One region of the Citrobacter sp. KH_055_1 genome, then DNA from elsewhere that is predicted to be linked to it. Evidence: predicted binding sites of a transcription regulator. Region 1 holds the regulator's gene; each other region holds the start of a gene.
What was found. Region 1 encodes PurR, which represses purine synthesis genes. Its sites were predicted from a motif close to CANGCAAACGTTTGCNTG; they were not measured.

Region 1 (5,350 bases):
GTGCAAAAAGCGACCAAAACCGCGATGTCTACTCTGATGAACCAGATCGGTAAACCCTACCGCTGGGGTGGCTCTTCGCCGAGAACCGGTTTTGATTGCAGTGGTCTGGTTTATTACGCGTATAAGGACCTGGTGAAGTTCCGCATTCCGCGTACTGCCAATGAAATGTACCACCTGCGCGACGCAGCACCGATCGACCGCGATGAACTGAAAAACGGCGATTTGGTCTTCTTCCGTACCCAGGGCCGCGGCACCGCCGATCACGTTGGTGTCTACGTTGGCAACGGTAAGTTTATTCAGTCACCACGTAGCGGTCAGGAGATCCAAATCACCTCCCTGAGTGAAGATTACTGGCAGCGCCACTATGTGGGCGCTCGTCGTGTCATGACGCCAAAAACAATTCGCTAAAATCTTACCCTACAGTATGTGCTGTAGGGTAAGTTCTTCTTTTGCATAACCTTTCAATTTGCTACCCTATCCTTACTCACAATGAGGCTATTGTGTGTACTCAATATAAATAATAAGGAGAGAAGCAATGTCGTTCGAATTACCTGCATTACCGTATGCCAAAGATGCTCTGGCGCCGCACATTTCTGCTGAAACGCTGGAATACCACTATGGCAAACACCACCAGACTTACGTTACTAACCTGAATAACCTGATCAAAGGCACGGCGTTTGAAGGCAAATCACTGGAAGAGATCGTACGTAGCTCTGAAGGTGGTGTGTTTAACAACGCGGCTCAGGTCTGGAACCACACCTTCTACTGGAACTGCCTGGCACCCAACGCGGGCGGCGAACCGACCGGTGAACTGGCTGAAGCCATTGTTGCATCTTTTGGTAGCTTCGCTGACTTCAAAGCGCAATTCACCGATGCGGCGATCAAAAACTTCGGCGCTGGCTGGACCTGGCTGGTAAAAGGTACTGATGGCAAACTGGCTATCGTTTCCACGTCAAATGCCGGAACACCGCTGACCACCGATGCAACGCCGCTGATGACCGTTGATGTGTGGGAACACGCCTACTACATCGACTATCGCAACGCGCGTCCTGGCTACCTGGAACATTTCTGGGCGCTGGTGAACTGGGAGTTTGTTGCGAAAAACTTCGCAGCATAAAAATGATAACGCAGAAGGGACTCCCTTCTGCGTTTTAGCGTTAGTTCGTGACGCTGCAGGCCTCGTCAGGCTGTTTTCTCGCGGAGACAAAGACCAGTAGCAACGCCATCCCAGCCACAATTGCCCCCATCACCGGGACAAAACTGTAACCTAAACCACCCGATATCACTGCGCCACCCGCCGCCGCACCTAGCGCATTCCCCAGATTAAACGCACCAATGTTGACCGAGGATGATAAGCCCGGCGCGTCGCTGGCAACGCGCATCACACGCATCTGTAACGGCGGAACTACCGCAAAGGTTGCCGCGCCCCAGACTACCATGCTGATGGCTGCACCCAATTCACTACGCGCCAGTAACGGGATTGCCAGCATAATCACCATCAATAGCAGTAAGAAGCCTTTCAGCGTGCCGTTGACTGAGCGGTCCGCCAGCTTGCCGCCCAGATAGTTACCGATTGAGAACCCGACGCCAATCAGCACCAGCATTCCGGTTACAAAGGCAGGCGTGGCATGGGTGATGCTATGTAGCACCGGTGAAATATAGGTATAGAGCGTGAACATCGCACCGGCGCCCAGCACAGTAGTCAGCAACGCTGACACCACCTGCGGGCGCATGAGCACCGCCAGCTCTCTGCGCACGTTCGGGCGCTCCCCTGCTCCGCCTTTCGGCAACGAGAAGAACAGGCTGACCATCGAGATAACCCCCAGACCCGCCGTTGCCATAAAGGACATGCGCCAGCCGATGGTTTCACCCAGCCAGGTCGCTGCAGGAACGCCACCAATATTGGCGATGGTGAGTCCCATAAACATGGTGGCGACAGCGCTGGCCTGTTTGTGCTTTGGCACCACGCTTGCCGCTACAACCGAGCCGAGACCAAAAAAGGCCCCATGGTTAAGACTGGTCAGAATACGCGACAGCATCAGAGTAGTGTAATCGGGAGATAACGCCGACAGCACGTTGCCGAGCGTAAAAATCGCCATCAGAAAAATCAGCGCATTGCGGCGCCCGCGATGAGAAAGCAATAAGGTCATTAACGGTGCACCGACCATCACCCCTACCGCATAGGCGCTAATTAGCATCCCTGCCGCCGGAATCGAGACATCGACGCCTTTAGCGATGACGGGTAATAACCCCATCGGAGAAAACTCTGTCGTGCCGATACCAAACGCCCCTATCGCCAGCGCCAGTAGTGGATAATTTATTTTCATACAGCGACTCCGTAACGTCGAGCCGTGGCACGACACAGAATAAGAGTCAAAAGCATGACATTGATCGCAAAAATAATAAAGTTAACAAAAATGCAAAAGACTTTTGCTTATTTGCAAACAATAGCAGTGGGGGGACGGGTTGGCGGGATGAGGGAGATAGCTCTCCCTCGGCGATACATCAATGCAGCGCGGCGGTTAAACCACTGGCAACAATCAAACCCAGAACAATAATGGTGGTGACTAACGAAAATTTCAGATCGGTGCTCATCAAGTTTTCTCCTTTTTATTCCCACACAAAAAGTGATATTGCGCATTTTTGCACACTTGAAGGTAAAAATCTCTCACGATTTATATTGATAAATGCTTTTAACTCTTCCCCTTTTCGTAAAGATCAGACAAAATTCCACGCTTACTTGATTAGCGTACCGGCCATTGACCCCTTCCTGACGTTCCGTGTCGTTTTCCTGGCGTACCGCAACCCTGATGTTGCGCGAAGGGTGTGTGAAGGCAAACGTTTACCTGGAGTATTCTCAGGAACTTAGGATATGGTCTGGAGTGAGATGTAATGGCAACAATTAAAGATGTAGCGAAGCGAGCAAACGTTTCCACTACAACCGTATCACACGTAATTAACAAAACACGCTTTGTCGCGGAAGAAACGCGCAATGCCGTCTGGGCAGCAATTAAAGAACTACATTATTCCCCAAGCGCGGTGGCACGCAGTCTGAAGGTGAATCACACTAAATCGATTGGCTTGTTGGCGACCAGCAGCGAAGCCGCCTACTTTGCGGAAATCATCGAAGCCGTTGAGAAAAACTGCTTCCAGAAAGGCTATACGCTGATTCTGGGCAACGCGTGGAACAGCCTCGAGAAACAGCAGGCCTACCTCTCCATGATGGCGCAGAAGCGCGTAGATGGTCTGCTGGTGATGTGTTCTGAATACCCGGAACCTCTGCTTTCCATGCTCGAAGAATATCGCCATATTCCGATGGTGGTGATGGATTGGGGCGAAGCCAAAGCCGATTTTACCGATACGGTCATCGATAACGCCTTTGAAGGCGGTTATATGGCAGGCCGTTATCTGGTTGAACGCGGTCATCGCGAGATTGGTGTGATCCCAGGACCTATGGAGCGTAACACCGGCGCCGGACGCCTGGCGGGCTTTATGAAGGCGATGGAAGAAGCGCTGATTAAAGTGCCTGACAACTGGATTGTCCAGGGCGATTTTGAGCCTGAATCCGGGTATCGCGCCATGCAGCAGATCCTCTCCCAGTCGCACCGCCCGACCGCCGTCTTCTGTGGTGGTGATATCATGGCGATGGGCGCGCTTTGCGCCGCTGACGAGATGGGCCTGCGCGTCCCGCAAGATGTGTCGCTGATTGGTTACGACAACGTGCGTAACGCCCGCTTCTTCACCCCGGCATTAACCACCATTCATCAGCCAAAAGATTCGCTCGGTGAAACGGCCTTTAACATGCTGTTAGACCGTATCGTGAATAAACGCGAAGAGTCACAGTCTATTGAGGTGCACCCGCGCCTGGTAGAACGTCGCTCCGTGGCCGATGGTCCGTTCCGCGATTATCGTCGATAATCTGTTGTGCGGGAGCCTTACTCTGGCTCCCGCAGCCACTCTTTATTCAACGTTTCACTGTCCCCTAAATAGTCCAGCAGCCATCTCAGTGCGGGTGACGTATCGTTTTGCTGCCAGGTCAGGCAACACGCGGCATCAGGAAAGGGATTTTCAAGCTGTAGTGCAACCCATTTTCCGCTGTCGATCCACGGTTTGGAAAAATGCGTTGGCACCATCCCAACACAGAGTCCAGCCGATAAACAGGTGGCAGATGACTCCCAGTCAGGCACTACCACCCTTTTTTGGTTATCCAGTAGCCAGGTAATACGTTTTGGCAACGTACGGGAGGTGTCTTCTCGTACCAGCGACGGCCAGTTGCGCAACGTATCGTCACTGAGCGGTCCCGGCATCGACGCCAGCGGATGATGACTTGCCACCACGCAGTTCCAGCTCAACATTCCCATATCGCGAAACGTATAGCGCCCCCCTACCGGAATAGCCTGCGTCGCGCCAATCGCCAACTCCACGCGCCCGTCCGATAACGCATCCCAGACGCCGTTAAACACCTCCTGAAAAACGATTAACTCCACATCATCAAAATGACGGTAGAAATCCACAATCATCTGTCGGGTCCGTTCCGGCCTGACAATATTATCGACGGCAATCGCCAGTTGCCCACGCCAGCCGTTGGCAATTTGCTGACATTGTTGGCGAGTGATCTGCATTTTTTTGATAACAGAGCGCCCTTCTTTTAAAAAACACGCCCCGGCGGGGGTTAATTCCACATCCCGATGGCGACGTTCGAAAAGAGGCACAGCCAGCCACTCCTCCAGTTGACGCACGGTATAGCTCACCGCCGAAGGCACGCGGTGCAACTCCTGGGCGGCAGAACTAAAGCTGCCGTTGCGTGCGACTGCATCCACCACTTCAAGGGAATATTCTGACCACATACTCTGCCTGCAAAAAATTTGAAATCAATAAGCAAATATTAGCGTTTCACAGCAAGAATTTCACTCACTACACTCAGCGGCACTGTTCTATTGCTTATAAAGAGAAATAATGATGCAACCTGGAAAAGGGTTTTTAGTCTGGCTGGCAGGTCTTAGCGTGCTCGGTTTTCTGGCAACGGATATGTATTTGCCAGCATTTGCGGCTATTCAGTCCGATTTGCAAACCCCAGCATCAGCCGTCAGCGCCAGCCTTAGCCTGTTCTTGGCGGGTTTTGCCATCGCGCAACTTCTGTGGGGGCCACTCTCCGACCATTATGGCCGCAAGCCTATTTTGCTACTGGGCCTCTCCATCTTCGCGCTGAGCAGTCTTGGCATGCTTTGGGTCGAAAACGCCACCGGCTTGCTGGTGTTGCGCTTTATCCAGGCTGTGGGCGTCTGTGCGGCGTCGGTTATATGGCAGGCGCTGGTTGCTGATTATTATCCCTCGCAAAAAGTGAACCGTA
Region 2 (5,350 bases), 2.4 Mb from region 1:
CGACGTGCAGCGGGTCGGTGATTTGGCGACTGCTCAGCCCAATATCAACGTTTTTTGCTACCAGGGTGGCAGGCTGGCCATCCCGACCAAAGGTGACGTTCTCCAGCAGAATGTGGGAGGGCGAAGAAAACCGATGATCGATGGCATCAAACGTCAGGTGGTAGCTGCTGTTCTCTGACACCCAAGCGCTGACATGCTCGGCGCCCCAGCGGGTTTGCAGTAGAAAATAGAGACCGAGGATCGCCACTGCAAGGGCGATCAGCACGTAAAGAAGCAGCTTTCCAATAAATTTCATGGTCTTCCATCCCGCAAAGTACACGTAGTCAAGTTATGCACGATTTACGCGCAATCCTCAAGGCGGGAATGGTGAAAGAGCGTAACAGCGGCGTTGATTCTGAATCAACGCCGCATGTCGCTTACTGTTTCTCTGGCGGGAAAACGAGGTTCAGAACGATAGCGGTAATACCGCCTGCGGCAATCCCTGAGGAGAGCAGGTTTTTCACCCAGTCCGGGGCAAACTGCAGGATCAGCGGCTGCTGGGAGACGCCCAGGCCAACGGCCAGCGACAGTGCAATAATCAGAATAGCGCGGCGATTCAGCGGCTCGCGAGAAACAATGCGCACCCCGGAGGCGGCGATGGTACCGAACATCACCAGCGTAGCGCCGCCGAGAACCGGCTCAGGGATGTGCTGTACAAACCCACTGACCGCCGGGAACAGACCCAGCGCGATCAGCATCAGCGCGACTACAAAGCCAACATAGCGGCTGGCTACGCCAGTCAACTGAATCACCCCGTTGTTCTGCCCGAAGCAGGAGTTCGGAAAGGTATTGAACACGGCGGAAACAAACGAGTTCAGGCCATTTGCCAGAACGCCGCCTTTCAGACGCTTCATGTACAGCGGGCCGGAGACCGGTTGTTCGGAGACATCGGAGGTGGCCGTAATATCGCCGATAGTTTCCAGTGAGGTGATCATAAAGACCAGCATCAGTGGCAGCAGTAAGCTCCAGTCGATGCCCAGGCCATAATATAGCGGCGTTGGTACCATGATGAAGTCCTGGCTCACCGGGGCGGTGTTTTGCGGCAACATGTCCATAAACCAGGCCAGCAGATAGCCTGCGGCCATGGCAATCACCAGTGATGCCACACGCAGGTACGGGTTGCGCTGGCGGTTAAGAAGAATAATGAGCGCCAGTACAACGCCGGCCAGCATCAGATTCTTCGGTGCGCCGAAGGTGTTGTCGCTCATTGCGGCATAGCCGCCACCGATTGACGTCAGGCCTACCTGAATCAGCGACAGGCCGATAATCATCACCACCACACCTGAGACCAGCGGGGTAATAATACGGCGCGCCAGATGCAGTACGCGCGAGATAACCATTTCCGTGCAGCTCGCCAGCATCAGCGTACCGAACAGTGCCGCCATCATGGTCGGGACATCTGCACCGCCGGTTTTCAGCGCCGTGCCGCCCATAATCAGCGGTGCTACAAAGTTAAAGCTGGTGCCCTGAATGGATAACAGCCCTGAGCCGACCGGCCCCCAGGCTTTAATCTGAATGATGGAGGCTACGCCGGAAGCGAACAGCGACATACTGATAATGTGTTGAGTATCCTGAGCCGGTAAACCGAGCGCCTGACAGATAAGCAGGGCTGGCGTGATCACCGCGACGAACATCGCCAGCAGGTGCTGGCAGGCGGCAAACAGGGTCTGGGCTAACGGGGGGCGATCTTCAAGACGGTAAATCAGTTCACTGTTGTGAGCCTGCGCAACCGGTTGCGCATTTGTTGGCTCTACGGCGTTAACGGACATCAGAGGCAATCCCATGGTGGAAAAGCGGTGATTTTATCTGACCAGAACAGAAAAGCAAACGTTTGCTAGCAGGTATTCTTAATATTTAAAACCGATGAACTCACCTTTTTATATAACTTTTTGTCATTTTCTGCTTAAAATCCACCCCGAAAACCTAAAAAGACCTAAAAATCGATCTGGAATACATCGTGCGTGATTGTGCTAAACGCACTAATGGAGCTGTCTATGTTTTACCTCGATACGTTATCTACATTGGTTGCGGCAACGCTGGTGTTGCTGCTGGGACGTAAGCTCGTCCAGTCTGTTCCCTTCCTGAAGAAATACACGATACCTGAGCCCGTTGCGGGTGGTTTACTGGTGGCGATCGCACTGCTGGTACTGAAAAAGAGCATGGGCTGGGAAGTTAATTTCGATATGACGCTGCGTGACCCGTTGATGCTGGCGTTCTTTGCCACTATCGGCCTGAACGCCAACATCGCCAGCCTGCGCGCCGGTGGCCGCGTGGTGGGCATTTTTCTGATTGTGGTGGTGGGGTTGCTGTTGATGCAGAACGCCATTGGGATCGGGATGGCGAGCCTGCTGGGTCTTGACCCGTTGATGGGGCTGATTGCCGGTTCGATTACGCTTTCCGGTGGACACGGTACGGGCGCGGCGTGGAGTAAGCTGTTTATTGAGCGCTACGGTTTTACCAATGCCACCGAAGTGGCGATGGCGTGCGCAACATTTGGCCTGGTGCTGGGTGGACTGATTGGCGGCCCGGTCGCGCGCTATCTGGTGAAGCACTCCACTACGCCTGACGGTATGCCGGACGATCAGGCCGTGCCGACTGCGTTTGAAAAACCGGATGTCGGGCGCATCATCACCTCTCTGGTGCTGATTGAAACCATCGCGCTGATCGCTATCTGTCTGACGGTGGGCAAAATCGTTGCGCAATTGCTGGTGGGTACCGTGCTGGAATTGCCGACCTTCGTCTGCGTGCTGTTTGTTGGGGTGATCCTCAGCAATGGCCTGGCGTTAATGGGCTTTTATCGGGTGTTTGAACGCGCGGTTTCCGTGCTGGGCAACGTGAGTCTGTCGCTGTTCCTGGCGATGGCGTTGATGAGCCTGAAGCTGTGGGAACTGGCTTCGCTGGCGCTGCCGATGCTGGCGATTCTGGTGGTGCAGACGATCTTCATGGCGCTGTACGCCATATTTGTCACCTGGCGCATGATGGGCAAGAACTACGATGCCGCTGTGCTGGCAGCCGGGCACTGTGGTTTTGGTCTCGGCGCAACGCCGACGGCGATTGCCAACATGCAGGCGATTACCGAGCGTTTTGGTCCATCGCATACTGCATTTTTAGTCGTGCCGATGGTAGGGGCGTTCTTTATCGACATCGTTAACGCGCTGGTGATTAAGCTGTATTTGCTGTTGCCAATTTTTGCGCAATAAAGGCCGTGCGGCGGTGTGACAACCGCCGCCGCTATTTATCGATTACGCGTTGGAATAGCGTTCGGTTTCCGGCATCCAGCGTTCAATCAGCGCCACCGCCTGTTGTGGGTAACGTTCGTGAATATGACGGGCAATGCGCTGAACTTCCGGAATAATTGCATGATCGCGTAGTAAATCCGCTACTTTGAATTCCGCCGTCCCCGTCTGACGTGTCCCCAGTAATTCTCCGGGGCCGCGAATCTCCAAATCCTTTTGCGCAATCACAAATCCGTCGTTACTGTCTCGCAGGACCTGCAGGCGTTTCTGCGCGGTTTTTGACAGCGGTGATTTGTAGAGCAGCACGCAGTGGGAGGCCACCGCGCCACGACCGACGCGGCCGCGTAGCTGATGCAGCTGGGCCAGACCTAAACGTTCCGGGTTTTCGATAATCATCAGGCTGGCGTTGGGGACGTCCACGCCGACTTCAATCACCGTGGTGGCGATCAACAGATGCAGTTCTCCCTGCTTGAAGGCAGCCATCACCGACTGCTTCTCGGCGGGCTTCATGCGTCCGTGCACCAGACCAATATTGAGTTCCGGTAGGGCAATTTTCAGCTCTTCCCACGTGGCTTCTGCCGCCTGGGCTTCTAACAATTCAGACTCTTCAATCAGCGTGCAGACCCAGTAAGCCTGACGTCCTTCATGGGTACAGGCGTTGCGCACGCGATCAATAATATCGCTGCGACGGGTATCCGGGATGGCGACCGTGGTGACCGGCGTACGACCCGGCGGGAGTTCGTCTATCACCGAGGTGTCGAGATCGGCGTAGGCGGTCATTGCCAGAGTACGCGGGATCGGCGTGGCAGTCATGATCAGCTGATGCGGGTGGAAACCCTGCTGCTGACCTTTTTCCCATAGAGCTAGACGTTGATGAACGCCAAAGCGGTGCTGTTCGTCGATAATCACCAGCGCCAGACCATTGAACTGAACCTGCTCCTGAAAAATGGCGTGTGTACCGACAATCATCTGTACCTGCCCGCTGGCAATGGCTTCCTGTTGGGCAAGACGCGCTTTACCTTTCTGCTTACCGGCCAACCAGCCGACTTCAATGCCAAGTGGGGCAAACCAGCTACGGAAGTTATTCGCATGCTGTTCGGCCAGTAGTTCGGTTGGTGCCATCAGCGCTACCTGCTGACCGTGGGCAATAGCCCGTAGGGCAGCGAGCGCGGCGACCAGGGTTTTACCAGATCCGACATCACCCTGTACCAGGCGCATCATCGGGACATCCAGCGCCATGTCGCGTTCGATCTCAGCGGTCACCCGCGCCTGTGCGGCTGTGGGTTTGAAGGGTAATGCGGCCAGCAGCTGGTTTTTCAACGTATCGTTGGCACTCAGTGACTGGGCATGAAAACGCTGCGCCCCGGCGCGCAATGCCAGCATACTGAGGTTATGGGCTAAGAGCTCTTCGAGGATCAGGCGCCGCTGCGCCGGATGTTGTCCGGTTTCTAGATCGCTGAGCTGTAACGATGGCGGTGGACGATGCAGCGTGCGCAGCGCTTCTGGTAGGCTCATCATGCCCTGTAACAGTTCGGGCGGCAGCAGTTCGGCAATGGCGCAGGTATCGAGCAAATCCAGCGCCTGATCGGTAAGTTTGCGCAGCGTAGCCTGCTTAACCCCTTCCGTAGTCGGGTAAACTGGCGTGAGCGTTTCCTGTAGTTCCGGGGTGCTGAGATCGCCCTGTACGCGGTATTCCGGGTGGATCATCTCTGCCCCGTATTTCCCGCGCTTGGCTTCACCGTAGGCCAGCACTCGCCGACCTGTCGCCAGGCTATTTTTCATTGCCGCGCTGAAGTTGAAAAAACGCATCGTCAGGATGCCGGAACCGTCGCTTATCTGGCAGGTCATCATTCGCCGACCACCGAAGGTGACAGTGCAGTTCAGCACTTCTCCTTCTACGGTGGCGTAGACGCCCGGCAAAAGCTCGCCAATTGGGTACAGATGCGTGCGGTCTTCATAACGCAGAGGAAGGTGTAACAGGAGATCCTGTACGGTGTGCAGGCCGATTTTAGCCAGTTTACTGCTTTGCGCTGCGCCAACGCCCGTCAGGGAATTAAGTGGAATGGCATCCAGTA
Region 3 (5,350 bases), 1.1 Mb from region 1:
AACAGATAATCAAAGGTCACCGGACGATACGGGTTTTCGATAAAGTTGAACACCCGACGCACTTCGTTGGTAATGCGCGAATCGGCGGTCAGCAAAGAGTAGTCGGTATACAGTCGCGCCGTTTTTTCGTTGAAATTCCCGGTCCCGATATGGGCGTAGCGCACCACCTCGTCGCCTTCTTTACGTGAGATAAGGAACAGCTTGGCGTGAATTTTCAGTCCCGGTGCTGAGAAGATGACGTGCACGCCGGCTTCGGTCAGACGCTTGGCCCAATGAATGTTGGCTTCTTCATCAAAGCGCGCCTGTAATTCGACGACCACGGTCACTTTTTTACTGTTGTGGGCCGCATGGATCATTGCGTCGATGATGCGGGAGTCTTTTGCCACGCGGTAGATATTGATCTTTATAGCCAGCACGCTCGGGTCAAACGAGGCCTGGCGCAGCAGTTCAAGGACGTGCTCAAAAGTATGATACGGATAATAGAGCAGCACATCGCGTTCGCGGATGGCATCAAATCCGTTACGGAACTTTTCGTTATCAAACCAGATATGGCGCAGGCGAGGCAGCGGCTTGTTCACCAGATTAGCTTTGCCAACGTTGGGGAAATTAATAAAGTCTTTAAAGTTATGGTAACGCCCGCCGGGGACGATCGAATCGTAGCGAGAGATCGTCAGTTTTTCACGCAGGATTTCGACCAGCGCATTGGGCATATCACGCTGATAGACAAAGCGCACAGGCTCTGCGGTCAGACGTTGCTTCAGGCTGGACGACATCAGCTCCATCAGGCTGGATTCCATCTCGTGAACCAAATCGTATTCAGCGTCGCGGGTCATTTTCATCGAATAGGCATTCAGCGTATCGTAATCAAAGAACCCTTTGAAAATGTCATCAAGGCAATAACGCAGGATGTTGTCTAGCAGGATCATGGGCTTGCGACGACGGGGCGTTTCCGGCGGCAGATTTACAAAGCGGGGAACCTTGTCAGACGGAATTTCCAGTAGCGCATAGCGAATGGCATCACCACGGATGATCTCCACGGCCAGATAGGTATAGTCGTCCTTCAGAAACTGGACTAAATCTGTCTCGCGGTTAATCAGGATCGGCGTAATGTGCTGGCGAAGATATTGCTTGAAGTAATGACGCAACCAGCTCTGCTGATTGGCTGACAGTTGGCGCTCATTGATTAAGAATATCTGATTGCGCGCCATCTCCAGCAGTAATTCATTGTACAGGCCATCGAACTCCTGATCGGCTTTCAGTACGCGGGCCTGGATTTTGCCTAACAGATGGCGGGAGTGAGAGTTAGAACCCTGCTCTTCGCTAATAATGATGCGGCGTTTTAGTTCGGCAAAACGAACTTTATAAAACTCGTCGAGGTTATTGGAATAGATGCCCAGAAAACGCATCCGTTCAATCAACGGGTTTGACTTATCAGCAGCTTCCTGCAGGACGCGTTCGTTGAACGCTAACCAACTAAGCTCTTTCTCGATGTATAGCTTTTCCTGACCCATTAATACTTTTACTCCGTTTCATTCACGGGACACTACGTGATCATTATGGCGAGCACGACTGGCATGTGCCAGAAAAAATGAGGGGAATTGCAGGATGTAGGCCGGATAAGACGCTTTAGCGTCACCATCCGGCATAAAAGCCCACATGAGTGCCGGATGGTGGTGTGAATGCCTTATCCGACCTACGAGGCTGGGAGGCTATTTTATGCTTCGTCGGCTGCGTAGCCTTGTGGTGGAAGGCGAATGCCGTCCAGCCAGGCTGCGTTATCGCGCATTTGCAGACGACCATCGACAAACCAACCGACCACCAGCGGATAGATGGCATGTTCCTGGGCCTGAACGCGTGCCGTCACGTCATCTTCGCTGTCGCCGTCAAACACCGGCACTTTCGCCTGCAGAATAACCGGCCCACCGTCCAGTTCGTCAGTGACAAAATGAACGGAGGTTCCGTGTTCTTCATCACCGTTTTCCAGCACCTGACGATGTGTATGCAGGCCGGGATATTTGGGCAACAGAGAAGGGTGGATATTCAGCAAGCGTTCGGCATAGTGGGCGACAAACGCCGGGCTGAGGATACGCATATACCCGGCCAGTACCACGACGTCCGGCGCATAGGCATCGATCTCTTGTATTAGCTGGCGATCAAAGGCTTCACGGCTGGCAAACTGGCTTGCCTCCAGCGAATGAGCCGGAATGCCTGCTTCGCGTGCACGTTCAAGGCCGAACGCGTCGGCCTTATTACTGAATACTGCACGTAGGGTGCCCTTGATTTTTTTCTGTTTGCAGGCGTCAATGATCGCCTGCAAATTGCTTCCGTTACCGGAAATGAGCACCACTATATTTTTCATTCAATGACCACACGCTGTTCGGAATCGGACGCTTTGATGATACCGATTCTCCACGCGTTTTCACCTTTTTCGTTCAGCAGCGCAAGAGCATTGTCCACTTCAGCTTCTGGCAGAGCGATAACCATGCCTACGCCGCAGTTGAAGGTGCGATACATCTCGTGCTGACTGACGTTACCCGCTGTTTGCAGCCAGTTAAAGACGGCTGGCCATTGCCAGGAGGATTCATCGATTACGGCCTGGGTGTTGTCAGGCAAGACGCGTGGGATATTTTCCCAGAAACCGCCGCCGGTCAGGTGGGCAATTGCGTGCACGTCAACCTTCTCAATCAGCTCCAGAATGGATTTCACATAAATGCGGGTAGGCGCCAGCAGATGATCGGCCAGTGATTTTCCTTCCAGTTCGGTTGTTTCCGGGTCACAGCCGCTGACTTCGACAATTTTACGCACCAGGGAATAACCATTGGAATGCGGGCCGCTGGAGCCAAGCGCAATCAGCACATCGCCATCAGCCACTTTTGAGCCGTCGATGATTTCTGATTTCTCAACCACGCCTACGCAGAAACCGGCCACATCGTAATCTTCACCGTGATACATCCCCGGCATTTCAGCGGTTTCACCACCGACCAGCGCACAGCCGGACTGCAGGCAACCTTCGGCAATACCGGCGATCACGCTGGCAGCGGTATCGACGTCCAGCTTACCCGTGGCATAGTAGTCGAGGAAAAACAGCGGTTCAGCGCCCTGCACCACGAGGTCGTTGACGCACATCGCCACCAGGTCAATACCGATGGTATCGTGGCGCTTCAGATCCATCGCCAGACGCAGTTTTGTACCTACGCCGTCAGTGCCGGAAACCAGTACCGGTTCACGATATTTTTGCGGCAATGCGCACAGCGCACCGAAGCCACCCAAACCACCCATTACTTCCGGGCGACGGGTTTTCTTTACTACACCTTTGATTCGATCGACCAGAGCATTCCCTGCGTCAATATCAACACCGGCATCTTTGTAGCTAAGAGAGGTTTTATCGGTCACTGCCTGGTTCCCCACGTGTTTACTTGCAATAAAAGTTAAATTCGGCGCAATTCTAACAGGGAAAGCAAACGTTTGCGAGTCTGCTCTGCATCGGCTTTTTTCTGCCGTTTTTTTCAGCGATTTACATTCACATACGTCTTTATTTGACCTGAGCCACGAAAATGAAACCGGGTTCAGCATGGTGCTTGAAACCGGATGACGTAATGCACAGTATCTTACTGAAACCGGTTTCTGTTTTTATCAGCAGTGATGAAATTAACGGTGACCACACGTCAAAAGGAAGGATCATTAATGAATATCGCAGCATTCGATATTGGTGGTACGGCATTAAAAATGGGCGTGATTAGCGAACAGGGCGAATTGCGGGAAAAGGGCAAGCTGTCAGTGCCTGACTGCGATGGAGACAAAATTTTGCAGGGCATGCTGGACTGGGTTTCAGCCCATCCTGACTGCGAGGGCATCGCCATTAGCGCACCGGGTTATGTCAATCCGACTACCGGCTATATCGAAATGGGCGGAGCGATTCGCCAGTTTGACCATTTTGCACTCAAAGCATGGCTGGAAGAGCGTACCGGGTTGCCGGTGACGGTTGAAAATGATGCGAACTGTGTCGCGCTTGCTGAGCGTTGGCAGGGGAAAGTAGCCGGTATCGAAAATTTCCTTGTTCTGACCATCGGGACCGGGATCGGCGGGGCGATTTTCTGCAACAACCAACTGGTGCATGGCGCGCGTTTTCGTGCTGGTGAATTTGGTTATATGCAAACCGCCCGACCCGGAACACGTGATGTCAGACGCTATTCGATGAATGAAAATTGCACCCTGCGCGTTTTACGTCATCGCTATGCGGAACATATCGGGAGCGCACTGGAAGCCGTCTCGGGCGAAGATGTTTTTGATCGCTACGACGATGGAGACCCTGTCTGCCAGCGTTTAGTCACTGAGTTTTTTAACGACCTCGGCACGGGTCTTTATAACCTCGTTAATGTGTTCGATCCGCAGGTGATATTAATCGGTGGCGGCATTGTTGAACGCCCTGGATTCCTGTCGCTGTTGCGTCATCATTTGGCCTGGTTCGGTATTGCGGAATATATCGATATCGTCAGCCACGGCAACGACGCCGGGTTGTACGGTGCCGTTTACCATTTCAATCAGCAAAACAGAACGGTATAGGAGCTAACATGTCTGGATTTAAAGCAAATTTCATGTGGGGGGGCGCGGTTGCTGCTCACCAACTGGAAGGTGGCTGGCAGGAAGGGGGAAAGGGGATTAGCGTTGCTGATGTGATGACGGCGGGGGCAAATGGTGTCGCTCGCGAAATTACCGATGGCGTGCTACCAGGGAAAAATTATCCCAACCATGAGGCTATTGATTTTTACCATCGCTACCAGGACGACATTAAGCTGTTTGCCGAAATGGGGTTTACCTGCTTTCGCACGTCAATTGCCTGGACCCGTATTTTCCCACAGGGTGATGAAACGCAGCCAAATGAAGCTGGCCTGCAATTCTATGACGATCTGTTCGATGAATGCCTGAAATACGGTATTGAACCGGTGGTTACGCTGTCGCATTTTGAGATGCCGTACCATCTGGTGAAGGAATATGGCGGCTGGCGTAATCGTAAGTTGATTGATTTCTTTGTCCGTTTTGCCGAGGTGGTCTTCACCCGCTTCCAGCATAAAGTGAAGTACTGGATGACGTTCAATGAGATCAATAACCAGGCTAATTTCCACGAAGATTTTGCACCGTTTACCAACTCCGGCTTGAAGTACCAGCCAGGCGAAGACCGTGAGCCGGTAATGTATCAGGCTGCACACTACGAACTGGTGGCGAGTGCACTGGCGGTAAAAGCGGCGCGTGAGATTAATCCCACGCTGCAAATTGGCTGCATGATTGCCATGTGCCCGATTTACCCGCTGACCTGTGCGCCTGACGATATAATGATGGCGATGAACGCCAT
Region 4 (5,350 bases), 2.0 Mb from region 1:
ACCGTAGCATTCTGATCTACGATTACTAGCGATTCCGACTTCATGGAGTCGAGTTGCAGACTCCAATCCGGACTACGACATACTTTATGAGGTCCGCTTGCTCTCGCGAGGTCGCTTCTCTTTGTATATGCCATTGTAGCACGTGTGTAGCCCTACTCGTAAGGGCCATGATGACTTGACGTCATCCCCACCTTCCTCCAGTTTATCACTGGCAGTCTCCTTTGAGTTCCCGGCCGAACCGCTGGCAACAAAGGATAAGGGTTGCGCTCGTTGCGGGACTTAACCCAACATTTCACAACACGAGCTGACGACAGCCATGCAGCACCTGTCTCACGGTTCCCGAAGGCACTAAAGCATCTCTGCTAAATTCCGTGGATGTCAAGAGTAGGTAAGGTTCTTCGCGTTGCATCGAATTAAACCACATGCTCCACCGCTTGTGCGGGCCCCCGTCAATTCATTTGAGTTTTAACCTTGCGGCCGTACTCCCCAGGCGGTCGACTTAACGCGTTAGCTCCGGAAGCCACTCCTCAAGGGAACAACCTCCAAGTCGACATCGTTTACGGCGTGGACTACCAGGGTATCTAATCCTGTTTGCTCCCCACGCTTTCGCACCTGAGCGTCAGTCTTTGTCCAGGGGGCCGCCTTCGCCACCGGTATTCCTCCAGATCTCTACGCATTTCACCGCTACACCTGGAATTCTACCCCCCTCTACAAGACTCTAGCCTGCCAGTTTCGGATGCAGTTCCCAGGTTGAGCCCGGGGATTTCACATCCGACTTGACAGACCGCCTGCGTGCGCTTTACGCCCAGTAATTCCGATTAACGCTTGCACCCTCCGTATTACCGCGGCTGCTGGCACGGAGTTAGCCGGTGCTTCTTCTGCGAGTAACGTCAATGAATGCGGTTATTAACCACATCCCCTTCCTCCTCGCTGAAAGTACTTTACAACCCGAAGGCCTTCTTCATACACGCGGCATGGCTGCATCAGGCTTGCGCCCATTGTGCAATATTCCCCACTGCTGCCTCCCGTAGGAGTCTGGACCGTGTCTCAGTTCCAGTGTGGCTGGTCATCCTCTCAGACCAGCTAGGGATCGTCGCCTAGGTGAGCCGTTACCCCACCTACTAGCTAATCCCATCTGGGCACATCCGATGGCAAGAGGCCCGAAGGTCCCCCTCTTTGGTCTTGCGACATTATGCGGTATTAGCTACCGTTTCCAGTAGTTATCCCCCTCCATCGGGCAGTTTCCCAGACATTACTCACCCGTCCGCCACTCGTCACCCAAGGAGCAAGCTCCTCTGTGCTACCGTTCGACTTGCATGTGTTAGGCCTGCCGCCAGCGTTCAATCTGAGCCATGATCAAACTCTTCAATTTAAGTTTGATGCTCGTGAATTAAACTTCGTAATGAATTACGTATGTTCACTCAGAGACTTGGTATTCATTTTTCGTCTTGCGACGTTTAAGAATCCGTATCTTCGAGTGCCCACACAGATTGTCTGATAAATTGTTAAAGAGCAGTGCAACACGGCTTTCGCTCACTGTTGCGAGGTGGCGTATATTACGCTTTCCTCTTTCAGAGTCAACCGTTTATTTTCAGGTTTTTCTCTTCAACCGAACCGGCTGTTTGTGTGAAGTGATTCACATCCGCCGTGTCGATGGAGGCGCATTATAGGGAGTTCTCTGGCGCCCGCAACCCTTAAATTACAGAAAAATGACTGACTGCTGCATTCCACAGCAAAACCCCGCCTTATACCTATTTGCACACAGAGTTATCCACAAACATCCCCATCATTTCGGCGATCCTTTCTACCTATATACGGTTTTAAGCTCTCGAAATAAGGGTCAACATTGAAAAAGAAAAATTCGCGAGCGTTGCGCAAACGTTTTCGTTACAATGCTGCGGCAAAACAAGGATGCCCCGTAAGGGGCGTTAGCTGAGTTTTTACGCAAAAACTCAGCTAACGCTCTCTGTTATAGTCAAATCCAGGGGATTTACCATGCAACAACGTCGTCCAGTCCGCCGCGCTCTGCTCAGTGTTTCTGACAAAGCAGGTATTATCGAATTCGCTCAGGCACTTTCCGCACGCGGTGTGGAGCTGCTGTCTACAGGTGGCACTGCGCGCCTGTTAGCAGAGAAAGGTCTGCCAGTGACCGAAGTTTCCGATTACACCGGTTTCCCGGAAATGATGGATGGACGCGTGAAGACCCTGCATCCAAAAGTACACGGCGGCATTCTTGGCCGTCGCGGTCAGGATGACGGAATAATGGAACAACACGGTATCAACCCTATCGATATGGTGGTTGTTAACCTGTACCCGTTTGCCGAGACCGTGGCTCGCGTTGGCTGCTCGCTGGAAGATGCGGTAGAGAATATCGATATCGGCGGCCCAACCATGGTGCGCTCGGCTGCCAAGAACCATAAAGATGTGGCTATCGTGGTAAAGAGCAATGACTACGACGCCATTATTAAAGAGATGGATGCCAACGAAGGTTCTCTGACCCTCGACACCCGTTTCGATCTCGCCATTAAAGCGTTCGAACACACCGCCGCCTACGACAGCATGATTGCCAACTACTTCGGCAGCATGGTCCCGGCCTATCACGGTGAAAGCAAAGACGCTGCAGGTCGCTTCCCACGAACCCTGAACCTGAACTTCATTAAGAAGCAGGATATGCGCTACGGCGAAAACAGCCACCAGCAGGCTGCCTTCTATATAGAAGAGAATGTTAAAGAGGCGTCCGTTGCCACCGCTACGCAGGTCCAGGGCAAAGCGCTCTCTTATAACAACATCGCCGATACCGACGCCGCGCTCGAGTGCGTGAAAGAGTTCAACGAGCCAGCCTGCGTTATCGTTAAGCACGCCAACCCGTGCGGCGTGGCAGTCAGCTCCTCTATTCTTGATGCCTATGACCGCGCGTACAAAACCGATCCAACCTCCGCGTTCGGCGGCATCATCGCTTTTAACCGCGAACTGGATGCTGAAACGGCACAGGCCATTATCTCCCGCCAGTTTGTTGAAGTGATCATCGCCCCGTCAGCAACTGAGGAAGCGCTGAAGATTACGGCGGCTAAGCAGAACGTTCGCGTCCTGACCTGCGGTCAGTGGGCTGAGCGTGTTGCGGGCCTGGATTTCAAACGCGTGAACGGCGGACTGCTGGTTCAGGATCGTGACCTGGGTATGGTCACCGAGGGTGAACTGCGCGTAGTGTCCAAACGTCAGCCTACTGAGCAGGAGCTGCGTGATGCGCTGTTCTGCTGGAAAGTCGCGAAGTTCGTGAAATCCAACGCCATTGTCTACGCCAAAGAGAACATGACCATCGGCATAGGTGCAGGCCAGATGAGCCGCGTTTATTCCGCGAAGATCGCCGGGATTAAAGCCGCCGACGAAGGTCTGGAAGTCAAAGGTTCGGCAATGGCGTCTGACGCCTTCTTCCCGTTCCGCGACGGGATTGATGCCGCAGCAGCCGTTGGCGTGAGCTGTGTTATCCAGCCAGGCGGTTCCATTCGTGATGACGAGGTGATTGCCGCTGCCGACGAACACGGTATTGCGATGATCTTTACCGACATGCGCCACTTCCGCCATTAATCCACGGAGCAGACGATGAAAGTATTAGTTATTGGCAACGGCGGGCGCGAACACGCGCTGGCCTGGAAAGCAGCCCAGTCACCGCAGGTTTCAACCGTTTATGTCGCACCGGGCAATGCGGGTACCGCACTGGAACCGACGCTGCAAAACGTGGCTATCGGTGTAACCGACATTCCGGCACTGCTGAGCTTTGCCCAGAGCGAGAAGATCGATCTCACTATCGTTGGTCCGGAAGCGCCGCTGGTGATTGGCGTGGTCGATGCCTTCCGTGCCGCCGGTCTGAAAATCTTCGGCCCAACCGAAGGTGCTGCGCAGTTGGAAGGTTCTAAAGCGTTCACCAAAGATTTCCTCGCGCGCCATAATATTCCCACGGCGGAATACCAGAACTTCACTGAAGTGGAGCCCGCGCTGGCCTATCTGCGTGAGAAAGGCGCGCCGATCGTCATTAAAGCCGACGGCCTGGCTGCCGGTAAAGGCGTTATCGTGGCAATGACGCTTGAAGAAGCTGAAGCCGCCGTGCACGACATGCTGGCAGGCAACGCGTTTGGCGACGCGGGCCACCGCATCGTGATCGAGGAGTTCCTCGACGGCGAAGAGGCAAGCTTTATCGTGATGGTCGACGGCGAGCATGTCCTGCCGATGGCTACCAGTCAGGACCACAAACGTGTGGGCAATGGCGATACCGGTCCGAACACCGGCGGGATGGGTGCATACTCTCCAGCGCCTGTTGTAACTGATGACGTTCACCAGCGCACCATGGAACGCATCATCTGGCCAACCGTAAAAGGCATGGCGGCAGAAGGTAACACCTACACCGGTTTCCTGTACGCAGGCCTGATGATCGACAAACAGGGCAACCCAAAGGTTATCGAGTTTAACTGCCGCTTCGGCGACCCGGAAACCCAGCCGATCATGCTGCGCATGAAGTCGGACCTGGTGGATCTGTGTCTCGCCGCCTGCGACGGTAAGCTGGACGAAAAAACCTCCGAGTGGGACGAGCGCGCCTCGCTGGGCGTGGTAATCGCCGCCGGGGGTTATCCGGGCGACTACCGTACCGGAGACGCGATCCACGGCCTGCCGCTGGAAGAAGCCGCTGACGGCAAAGTGTTCCACGCCGGCACTAAACTCGCCGCCGACGACACGGTATTGACCAATGGGGGCCGCGTCCTGTGCGCAACCGCACTGGGTCATACCGTTGCAGAAGCGCAGAAGCGCGCTTACGCGTTAATGGCCGACATCCGCTGGGAAGGCAGCTTTAGCCGTAACGATATCGGCTGGCGCGCCATCGAACGCGAGCAGCGCTAACGCGAAATTTTCGCCAATAGCGTTTTGCGCGTGATGCCTAACTGACGGGCGGCTTCAGTTTTGTTGCCGCCCGTTTTTTCCAGTGCTGCCAGAATCACCTCTTTTTCAACATCCACCAGCGGTTGGATCTCCGGACTGTTCTCTGCTTTTATTGGCGTCGCGGCAATCGCCAACGGCAGCTCGCGTTCAGAAATGTATTCTCCCGTCAGCAGAACCACAGCACGCTCAATCGCATTTTCCAGCTCACGAATGTTTCCCGGCCAGTCGTAATGGATCAGCAGATCCATTGCCTGCGGGGTAAAACCTTTCACCGCTTTGCGGTTACGCTCAGCAAAGCGCTGGAGAAAATGCCCGGCCAGCAGCGGAATATCTTCCCGGCGTTGACGTAATGCGGGCATCTCGATAGTGACGACGTTCAGGCGATAGTAGAGATCCTGGCGAAAACGTCCGGCGTTGACCT

Region 2: a site for PurR is predicted at 1,860-1,877, ahead of gltS (sodium/glutamate symporter). Genes of this name have one in related genera too.
Region 3: a site for PurR is predicted at 3,455-3,472, ahead of purM (phosphoribosylformylglycinamidine cyclo-ligase). Genes of this name have one in related genera too.
Region 4: a site for PurR is predicted at 1,872-1,889, ahead of purH (bifunctional phosphoribosylaminoimidazolecarboxamide formyltransferase/IMP cyclohydrolase). Genes of this name have one in related genera too.

The regions. Positions count from the first base shown of each region.
Region 1 is NZ_CM174473.1:2,444,937-2,450,286, forward strand. It holds gene AC3ITF_RS11395 (C40 family peptidase) at 1-408, shown strand, start outside; gene sodB (superoxide dismutase [Fe]) at 536-1,117, shown strand; gene AC3ITF_RS11405 (MFS transporter) at 1,158-2,327, opposite strand; gene cydH (cytochrome bd-I accessory subunit CydH) at 2,506-2,595, opposite strand; gene purR (HTH-type transcriptional repressor PurR) at 2,893-3,918, shown strand; gene punR (DNA-binding transcriptional activator PunR) at 3,936-4,847, opposite strand; gene punC (purine nucleoside transporter PunC) at 4,960-5,350, shown strand, end outside.
Region 2 is NZ_CM174473.1:74,705-80,054, forward strand. It holds gene AC3ITF_RS00395 (AsmA family protein) at 1-295, opposite strand, end outside; gene xanP (xanthine/proton symporter XanP) at 417-1,808, opposite strand; gene gltS (sodium/glutamate symporter) at 2,034-3,239, shown strand; gene recG (ATP-dependent DNA helicase RecG) at 3,282-5,350, opposite strand, start outside.
Region 3 is NZ_CM174473.1:1,359,431-1,364,780, forward strand. It holds partial or broken gene ppk1 (polyphosphate kinase 1) at 1-1,511, opposite strand, end outside; gene purN (phosphoribosylglycinamide formyltransferase) at 1,715-2,359, opposite strand; gene purM (phosphoribosylformylglycinamidine cyclo-ligase) at 2,356-3,393, opposite strand; gene bglK (beta-glucoside kinase BglK) at 3,685-4,563, shown strand; gene AC3ITF_RS06300 (6-phospho-beta-glucosidase) at 4,572-5,350, shown strand, end outside.
Region 4 is NZ_CM174473.1:4,465,797-4,471,146, forward strand. It holds rRNA gene AC3ITF_RS20970 (16S ribosomal RNA) at 1-1,372, opposite strand, end outside; gene purH (bifunctional phosphoribosylaminoimidazolecarboxamide formyltransferase/IMP cyclohydrolase) at 1,996-3,585, shown strand; gene purD (phosphoribosylamine--glycine ligase) at 3,601-4,890, shown strand; gene zraR (sigma-54-dependent response regulator transcription factor ZraR) at 4,887-5,350, opposite strand, start outside.